Regions from separate parts of the Streptomyces sp. NPDC005492 genome, predicted to be linked through region 2. Evidence: riboswitches for the same ligand, from Rfam matches in the RefSeq annotation. Region 2 holds a riboswitch; the other holds the start of a gene.
The links. Region 2 has a riboswitch for ZMP and ZTP ahead of ABZT04_RS05470 (glycine hydroxymethyltransferase). Riboswitches for the same ligand answer to the same signal wherever they lie in the genome.
Positions count from the first base shown of each region.

Region 1: another riboswitch for ZMP and ZTP. It lies ahead of ABZT04_RS08840 (bifunctional 5,10-methylenetetrahydrofolate dehydrogenase/5,10-methenyltetrahydrofolate cyclohydrolase); the one in region 2 lies ahead of ABZT04_RS05470 (glycine hydroxymethyltransferase).

Region 1 is NZ_JBEXDX010000004.1:390,485-394,905, forward strand. Features, by position in the region: gene ABZT04_RS08825 (nuclear transport factor 2 family protein) at 1-304, shown strand, start outside; gene ABZT04_RS08830 (MarR family transcriptional regulator) at 380-871, opposite strand; gene ABZT04_RS08835 (hypothetical protein) at 932-1,771, shown strand; ZMP/ZTP riboswitch at 1,797-1,881, shown strand; gene ABZT04_RS08840 (bifunctional 5,10-methylenetetrahydrofolate dehydrogenase/5,10-methenyltetrahydrofolate cyclohydrolase) at 1,903-2,751, shown strand; gene ABZT04_RS08845 (CU044_5270 family protein) at 2,752-3,651, opposite strand; gene ABZT04_RS08850 (sigma-70 family RNA polymerase sigma factor) at 3,742-4,263, opposite strand; partial or broken gene ABZT04_RS08855 (cytochrome ubiquinol oxidase subunit I) at 4,273-4,421, shown strand, end outside.
Region 2 is NZ_JBEXDX010000003.1:89,374-93,794, reverse strand. Features, by position in the region: gene ABZT04_RS05475 (hypothetical protein) at 9-635, shown strand; gene ABZT04_RS05470 (glycine hydroxymethyltransferase) at 686-2,140, opposite strand; ZMP/ZTP riboswitch at 2,172-2,261, opposite strand; gene rocD (ornithine--oxo-acid transaminase) at 2,353-3,567, shown strand; gene ABZT04_RS05460 (hypothetical protein) at 3,658-4,421, shown strand, end outside.

The DNA of each region.
Region 1 (4,421 bases), on a different contig from region 2:
CACAGCGGCGACACTTCTGTCGCTCTACGCGGACGACGCCGAGATCCACGTCGTCGACCACCAGACCCAGCCCAGCAACCCCAAAGTCCTGCACGGCCGGGACGAGATCGGCGCCATGCTCGCCGATGTCTACAGCCGCGACATGACGCACAAGCTGGAGGAGTGCGTCGTTCAAGGGGACCGGGTCGCCTACAGCGAGTCGTGTCAGTACCCGGACGGGGCCAGGGTCCTCGCCGAGTCGATGCTTCTGCTGAACGACGGCAAGATCACCCGGCAGACGATGATCCAGGCATGGGACGGATAGCGAGGCTGGTGCCGAGGGTCCGGGTCAACACCCGTCTGACCTGGACCTTTTCGGCGAGTACGGTACCCGGGGCGGCTACCGGGACTCGACGGCGAGCACCAGTTTCCGCAGCAGGTCTGCGAGCGTCCGCCGCTCTGCTGGGCTCAGTGCTGCGAGCAGTGCGAGCTCGCCCGCTTCCTCCGCCGCCATGTGCTGCTCGAACACGGCGTGCCCGGCGTCGGTGAGCCGCACCCGCACGCGCCGCCGGTCCGCCGTCTCATGGGTCCGTGCGATCAGCCCCGCGTCCTCGATCGGCCCCAGCCGCGCGGACAGCGCGCCACGGGTCAGCCCGAGCAGCTCGGCGAGCTGGGAGGGACTCGTCTCGTACGGCGGCCCGAGCCTGCGCAGCACGAGGAGCACCTTGTACTGCCACTGTTTGAGCCCGTCGGAGTCGAGCGTGTCCCGTCGCGCCCGACCGGCGTGGCGGGCCAGGATCGCCAGCCGGAAGAAGATCGCCTCCTTCACCGGGTCCATCCAGGCCAGTTCCTTCGCCCAGAGCGCCACGTGCCGGTCGACCGAGTCCTCCACCAGTTTCCTCCCGCAGTAGTTTTCTTGTGGATGGTTTTTCGCGTAACTACCTTCCCCGTCATGACATCCTCAGCGAACACGGTCGTCCCTGTCGAAGAACTCGTGGCGGCAGCACAGGAGTTGAGCGTGACGGGGCGATGGGAGCGCGCCTCCCGCCTCCTGGACTCGTGCGGCACGGACGACTCGGAATCCCGTGCGCAGATCGCCCGTGCCGCCGCCCAAGTGGCCCTGGAACAGGACTGGTTCGCCGGTACGGACACCGCGGGGGCGCGCATCGAAGCGGCCGCGAAGGAGTTCCCGGACGGGGACTGGGACCTGGACTTCGCCCGGCTGCGGAACACCTACCGCCGACTCCTCGTCGTCGACGGCCGGCTCCGGCTGGGTCCCGTCGGCAAGGCCCCGGAGGCCCTCGCGTCCCTGCTCCGCGAGGCGGAGGCGCTGCGGGACAGCGCGCCGGACGAGGGGCGCCGGGGCTGGGCGGAGATGTACCTGGGCCTGATCACGGACAACCACTTCGCCGACCTGCCGGGCGCACCCCCGCACTACGCGTCCGCGCTGCGCGCCGCCGAGTCGGGCGACGATCCCCTGCTCGCCCGCGAGGCCCTGCGCCATCTCGGCGACCACGACCACGACGCCGGTGACCACGCTCGCGCCCTGGACCGCTGGCGCCGGGCGACCACGCTGGGCGCCGCCGCCGGCATGGTCCCCGGCACCCTCTCCCAGCTACTGCTGCTGTCCGTACTGGCCCGGGACTCCGGCGACGAGGCCGGGGCGAGGGCGCTCGCGACGGAGGTCGCCCGCTGGGCGGAAGCCATCGGAGCCGTACGGCTGGCGGCTCAGGCCCGCGGCTTCCTGGCCGGCGTCGACCCGACGGCACCGCCCTCGGAGAGCGGGTCCTGACGGCCCTGGAGCCCTCGGTTAGGCCTTCGTGGGTCGTGACTGGCGCTGAGGTGGAGCACCACCGTGGAGCGGCCCACGCGGAGTCGATGCCGTGCGCCTGGGCGATTGGTCAACCAGCTCAGGAGTGGATCATGTCTCAGGCACGACTCATGGACGGCACCGCGCTCGCCCGGCGTATCGTCGAGGACACCGCGAAGAGGGCCGCCGACCTCACGGAGCGCACCGGTACGGCGCCCTGTCTGGCGACGGTCCTGGTCGGCGCGGACCCGGCCTCCGTCACCTACGTACGGATGAAGCAGAACCGTTGCCGCAAGGCCGGTATCGAGTCCCGGCACGTGGAACTGCCCGCCGCCACGACCACCGCCGAACTGGTCGCCACCCTCACCGCGCTCTCCGCCGACCCGACCGTGCACGGCATCCTGCTCCAGCACCCGATGGGTGAACACATCGACGAGCGGGCCGCGTTCGAGTCGATCGCGGCGGAGAAGGACGTGGACGGCGTCACCTTCGCGTCCTTCGCGACGATGAGCTTCGGGCTGCCGGGCTTCGTGTCCTGCACGCCCGGCGGCATCATGCGGCTGCTCGACGAGTACGACGTCGACCCGTCCGGCAAGCGGGCCGTCGTCGTCGGCCGCAGCGCGATCCTCGGCAAGCCGGCCGGCATGCTGCTCCTGGCCCGGGACGCGACGGTCACCTACTGCCACTCCCGCACCCGCGATCTGTCGGCGGCGGTCCGCGAGGCGGACATCGTGGTCGCCGCCGTGGGACGGCCCCGGCTGATCCGCGGCGAGGACATCAAGCCGGGCGCGGTGGTGCTCGACGCGGGGTACAACGCGGGCAACGTCGGCGACGTCGACTTCGAGTCCGCCGCCGAACGCGCCTCGCTGATCACGCCGGTGCCGGGCGGCGTCGGCCCGATGACGATCGCCACGCTCCTCGAACAGACGGTGGACGCCGCCGTCCGGCAACTCGGAGTGTGATCAGCGCAGCCACGCGCTGTAGTCCATGACGTCCCCGGCCTTGACGCCGTACTCGGGCTGGTCCTTCGTGAAGGTGGTCTCCAGCCCGAGGACGGCGCCGGTGGCGGGGTCCATGATCAGCATCCGGCGGGTCGCGGACTGCTGATACACGTACGCCTCCCCGTGCCGCCCGAGCCGGTCGGTCACCTCCCCCACGGGCCGCAGCCCGTCCACGCCCGCGAGCAGTCGCGCCAACGCCGCCGACTCACGCGCGCCGAGCGTCCAGTGGTCCAGCAACTCCTGTACGGCGTCGAGGAGTTCGGGGGTGGTCAGCGGCGTCTTGCTGTTCGCCGTCTCCTGGAGGTACGAGCGGAGTCCCGCGACGTCGTGCGGCGGCGACGACTCCGGCGGGACGTCGCTCCAACTCGGCGGATACGTCGTGTCCTTGAGGACATGCCCGTCCTCGACGATCCGTTCGGTATGAGTGTCGTCCGCCTTCCACCGCACGATCCTCTCCTCCGGGAAGGTGACCGGCGGCTTGTCGTCGGACATGCCGAGGCTCCAGGAGTGCACGTGAGTTCCCTTGCGCAGTACGGGAGTTCCGTCGGCCGCGGTCGCCGCCGCGAGTGCGGCGAGCTGGTTCAGGGACACGGGGGTGGAGTGGGCCTGCACCACGAGTGGGCGGGGGGCCGCGACGGCAGGAGTGCTGCTCGGTCCGCTCAGCAACAGCGCGCACACGGCCGTCACGACGGAGACTCCGGCCATGAGGCTCCAGAGCAGTCGGCGACGCCCGGTCCGACGTTCGTGGAGCAACTGGTTGAGCCGGCGCTCTGGGTGATGGTCGAGCGGCCCGTCGCCGTAGAGGGGGCCGTCGGCCGTGAACGGGTTGGCGCTGCGCAGGAGTTCGAGTTCGTCAGTCATGCCGGTGGTCCTTGGATGGGGTAAGTACGGTGATCCGAAGGGGCGTGGAGAGCTGGGCGAGCAGCCACGACGGCGCCGCGGAACACGTGATCATCGCCCCGCCCCTCCCAGCACCGCGAGCCGGTCGATCTCCGCTCTCAATCTCCGCCGCGCCCGGTGCAACCGCATGGCCGCGGCCCGCTCCCCGCACCCGAGGACGACGGCGACCTCCTCCACACCCAGCTCCTCCCAGGCGGTCAGCCGCAGCACCTCCTGGTCGGCCGGCGACAACCGTGCGAGCGCCTCGTGCACCCAGGAGCCGGGCGTCTCCGCCTCGGGACCGGCCGCGACCTGCCGCCCGTGCGCGCTCTCGTCGTTGCCGAGCCGATCGACGAGCCTACGGCGGCGGCCGTAGCCGCGTACCGCGTTGGCCAGGCAGTTGCGGGCCACGCCGTACAACCAGGGCAGCGGGGACGTTGGCAGGTCGGCGCGGCGGCGCCAGGCGACGGTGAAGACCTCCGCCACCACTTCCTCGACCTCGCTGTTCCGCCCGTCCAGTCGCCGGGCAACGTAGCGGCTGACCGCCCAGTAGTGCTCGCGATAGGCAGCGGCGAAGATCTCGTCGTTGCTCATGTTCCGTTCATGTCCGGCACTCGGGCGATCGTCACACCCGGTTTCGTGATTCTCGTCGCGCGTGTCGAGTGTGACCGGCGGCCGGGGCGCGGACACAGGCGGGGTGTGAGAGACCTCAAGAGCATCAAGTGGCTGACGACCACGGACCACAAGACGAT
Region 2 (4,421 bases):
CGGCCGGAATGGATCAGGCTGCCGGGAACGACCAGGTCCGGGCGCGGACGCAGGAACCTCGCCCGGACCTCCCGGATCTGGCGATGGTCGTGGCGGGCGGCACGGGCCGGACCGAGGTGGCGCGCTCCGGGGAGTCGTCGTTCGCCCGCTTGTGGGCGTTGTTGCAGCCGACGTACTCGGGGACGGAGCCGGTGTCGCCGGAGTGGGAGGCGGGCCGGTATCCGGCGGTGCGGATCACCGTGGTGTGGGGGCTGAGCGGGGTCGGGGGCTGGCCTCGGACGAGCCGGGCTCCGGGCGGTGATGTGGCCGTGGAGCGGGAGGACCAGTTGTTCGTGGCCGCGGACGGCACACCGTGGGTGCGGACGGACCCGGCTCCGGCGGTGGCGGACGACGACATCCGTTGGCATCGGGCGCCGCGCTCGGCCTTCGACCGGTGGGAGCGGGCGGGAGGGCCCGGCGCGGCCGGGGCGGTCGCGGGCGGGCGGAAATCCGCGGACCTGGCCGGACCCTTCTGGTGGGCGGCGGCGGGCGTGGCCGTCGGGGTCGGCGGCACGTTGCTGATACGCCGCGCGGCGGCCCGGCGTGAGGCCGGACCGCCGCGCGAGGAACCACGACAGGAGCTCATCGATCTGTGAGCGTCGCCGATCTCTGACGACTCAACAGAGCGCGTCTGTCGGCGTGTTCGTCAGCCGAGGTCGATCTCGGGGTACAGCGGGAAGCCGGCGACGAGGTCGGTGGCGCGGTGGGAGATCTCGTCCGCGATCTTCGGGTCGAGGATGTGCTGCGCCTTGGACGGCGCGCCCTTGCTGGTGGTGCCGGGCTCCGTGGTGGTCAGGACGCGGTCGATGAGGCCGGCGACCTCGTCCATCTCGGCGGTGCCCAGGCCGCGGGTGGTCAGGGCGGGGGTGCCGATGCGGATGCCGGAGGTGTACCAGGCGCCGTTCGGGTCGGCGGGGATGGCGTTGCGGTTGGTGACGATGCCGGAGTCGAGGAGGGCCGACTCGGCCTGGCGGCCGGTGAGGCCGTAGGAGGAGGCGACGTCGATCAGGTTGAGGTGGTTGTCGGTGCCGCCGGTGACGAGGGTGGCGCCCCGGCGCATCAGGCCGTCCGCCAGCGCGCGGGAGTTGTCGACGATGCGCTGGGCGTAGTCCTGGAAGGACGGCTGCCGGGCCTCGGCGAGGGCGACGGCCTTGGCGGCCATGACGTGCGGGAGCGGGCCGCCGAGGACCATCGGGCAGCCGCGGTCGACCTGGTCCTTGAGGGAGTCGTCGCACAGGACCATGCCGCCGCGCGGGCCGCGCAGCGACTTGTGGGTGGTGGTGGTGACGATCTGGGCGTGCGGGACCGGGTCGAAGTCGCCGGTCAGGACCTTGCCCGCGACCAGTCCTGCGAAGTGCGCCATGTCCACCATCAGGGTCGCCCCGACCTCGTCGGCGATCTCGCGCATGAGGCGGAAGTTCACCAGACGGGGGTAGGCGGAGTAGCCGGCCACGATGATCAGCGGCTTGAAGTCGCGGGCCTGGGCGCGCAGCGCGTCGTAGTCGATCAGACCGGTCGTCGGGTCGGTGCCGTAGGAGCGCTGGTCGAACATCTTGCCGGAGATGTTGGGGCGGAAGCCGTGGGTGAGGTGGCCGCCGGCGTCCAGGGACATGCCGAGCATGCGCTGGTTGCCGAAGGCCTGGCGGAGTTCGGCCCAGTCGGCGTCGGAGAGGTCGTTGACCTGGCGGACTCCGGCCTTCGCGAGGGCGGGTACCTCCACCCGGTCGGCGAGGACGGACCAGAAGGCGACGAGGTTGGCGTCGATGCCGGAGTGCGGCTGGACGTAGGCGTGGCGGGCGCCGAAGAGTTCGCGCGCGTGCTCGGCGGCGAGGGACTCGACGGTGTCGACGTTGCGGCAGCCGGCGTAGAAGCGGCGGCCGACGGTGCCTTCGGCGTACTTGTCGCTGAACCAGTTGCCCATGGCCAGGAGGGTGGCCGGGGAGGCGTAGTTCTCGGAGGCGATCAGCTTCAGCATCTCGCGCTGGTCGGCGACTTCCTGTCCGATGGCGTCGGCGACCCGCGGCTCGACGGCACGGATCACGTCGAGGGCGGCGCGGAAGGCGGTCGACTCATGGGAGAGGGGCGCGGACTTGTCGGGCATGGGGACCTCCGGACGTGGCGTTCGGCGTTCACGGTACGGCCCAGGCGCACGGCACACATTCCAGCTCGGGCCGCTCCCTGATGGTCGGTCCCATCCCAGCGCGCCAGTCACGGCCCGCCGGTCAGCCTACCGGGCGTGCCGGACGGTGCGGCTCCCACGTCCACCATGCGGGCGAGGATAGGAAAGGGGGCACCCTCACCCCGGGAGACGCCGTGACCAGTACGGAAGCACTCATCGCCGCCGCCGACGCGCACAGCGCGCACAACTACCACCCGCTGCCGTTGGTCGTCGCCACCGCCGACGGCGCGTGGATGACGGACGTGGAGGGGCGGCGCTATCTCGATCTGCTGGCCGGGTATTCGGCGTTGAACTTCGGGCATCGCAATCGGCGGTTGATCGAGGCGGCGAAGGCGCAGTTGGACCGGGTGACGCTGACGTCCCGGGCGTTCCACCACGACCGGTTCGCCGCGTTCTGCGAGCAGTTGGCGGAGTTGTGCGGCATGGAGCTGGTGCTGCCGATGAACACGGGCGCGGAGGCGGTGGAGACCGCGGTGAAGACGGCCCGTAAGTGGGGGTACCAGGTCAAGGGGGTGCCCTCGGAGCGCGCGAAGATCGTGGTGGCGGGCAACAACTTCCACGGCCGTACGACGACGGTCATCAGCTTCTCGACCGACCTGGAGGCGCGGGCGGACTTCGGGCCGTACACGCCGGGCTTCGAGATCGTGCCGTACGGGGATCCGACCGCGATGCGGGCGGCGATCAGCGAGAACACGGTGGCGGTGCTGCTGGAGCCGATCCAGGGCGAGGCGGGGGTGCTGGTGCCGCCGGCCGGATATCTGGCGGGGGTACGGGAGTTGACCCGGGAGCGGAACGTGCTCTTCATCGCCGACGAGATCCAGTCGGGGCTCGGGCGGACGGGGCGGACGTTCGCGTGCGAGCACGAGGGGGTGGTGCCCGACATGTATGTGCTGGGGAAGGCGCTGGGCGGCGGGGTGGTGCCGGTGTCGGCGGTGGTGTCGAGTGCGGAGGTGCTGGGGGTGTTCCGGCCCGGGGAGCACGGGTCGACGTTCGGCGGGAACCCACTGGCGTGTGCGGTGGCGCTGGAGGTGATCGCGATGCTGCGGTCGGGCGAGTACCAGGCGCGGGCCGCGGAGCTCGGCGGGCATCTGCACCGGGAACTGTGGCAGTTGACCGGCACGGGCCGGGTGACGGCGGTGCGCGGACGGGGTCTGTGGGCGGGGGTCGACATCGCCCCGGAGGTCGGGACGGCCCGGGAGATCTCGGAGCGGCTGATGGGCCGGGGCGTCCTGGTGAAGGACACCCATGGGTCGACGATCCGGATCGCGCCGCCGTTGATGATCAGCGAGGAGGACCTGGACTGGGGGTTGGCCCAACTGCGGGCGGTGTTGGGCGTCCAGATCTCCTGACCCGCCAGATCTCCTGACCCGCCAGGTCTCTTGACCCGCGACGGACCACGGCGATCCCCCCTCCCCTAGAGTCACTTTGTGCTCTTTGGAATGGTGTGCGCGCTCGGCGCGGCGATCTGCTTCGGTACGGCGACGGTGTTGCAGGCGGTCGCCACGCGGGCGGCGACGACGGGTGGGGGCGGGGACGCGGCGCTGTTGCTGCGGGCGCTGCGGCAGTGGCGGTATCTGGCGGGGCTGGGGCTGGACGGGCTGGGGTTCGTGTTCCAGATCGCTGCGTTGCGCTCGCTTCCCATCTACGCGGTCGGGGCGGCCCTGGCGTCGAGCCTCGCGGTGACGGCGGTGGTGGCCGCGCGGCTGCTGGGAGTTCGGCTCAGCGGGGTGGAGTGGGCGGCCGTCGGCGTGGTGTGCGCGGGGCTGGCGATGCTGGGACTGGCGTCCGGGGCGGAGGGCGACCGGGCCGGGTCGACGGCGCTGAAGTGGGCGATGCTGGGGACGGCCGTCGCGGTGCTGCTGCTGGGGCTGGTCGGTGGGCGGTTGCCGGAGCGGGGGCGGGCGTTGACGCTGGGGCTGGGGGCCGGGTTCGGGTTCGGGGTCGTCGAGGTGGCGGTCCGCCTGATCGACTCGCTCGCACCCTCCACGCTCCTCACCAACCCGGCGACCTACGCACTGCTCGTCGGCGGCGGCGCCGCGTTCCTGCTGTTGACCACGGCCCTGCAACGGGGTTCGGTCACCACGGCCACCGCCGGCCTGGTGATCGGGGAGACGATCGGCCCGGCCTTGGTGGGCGTGGTGTGGCTCGGGGACCGTACGCGGGAGGGGCTGGAGTGGCTCGCGGTGCTGGGGTTCCTGGTCGC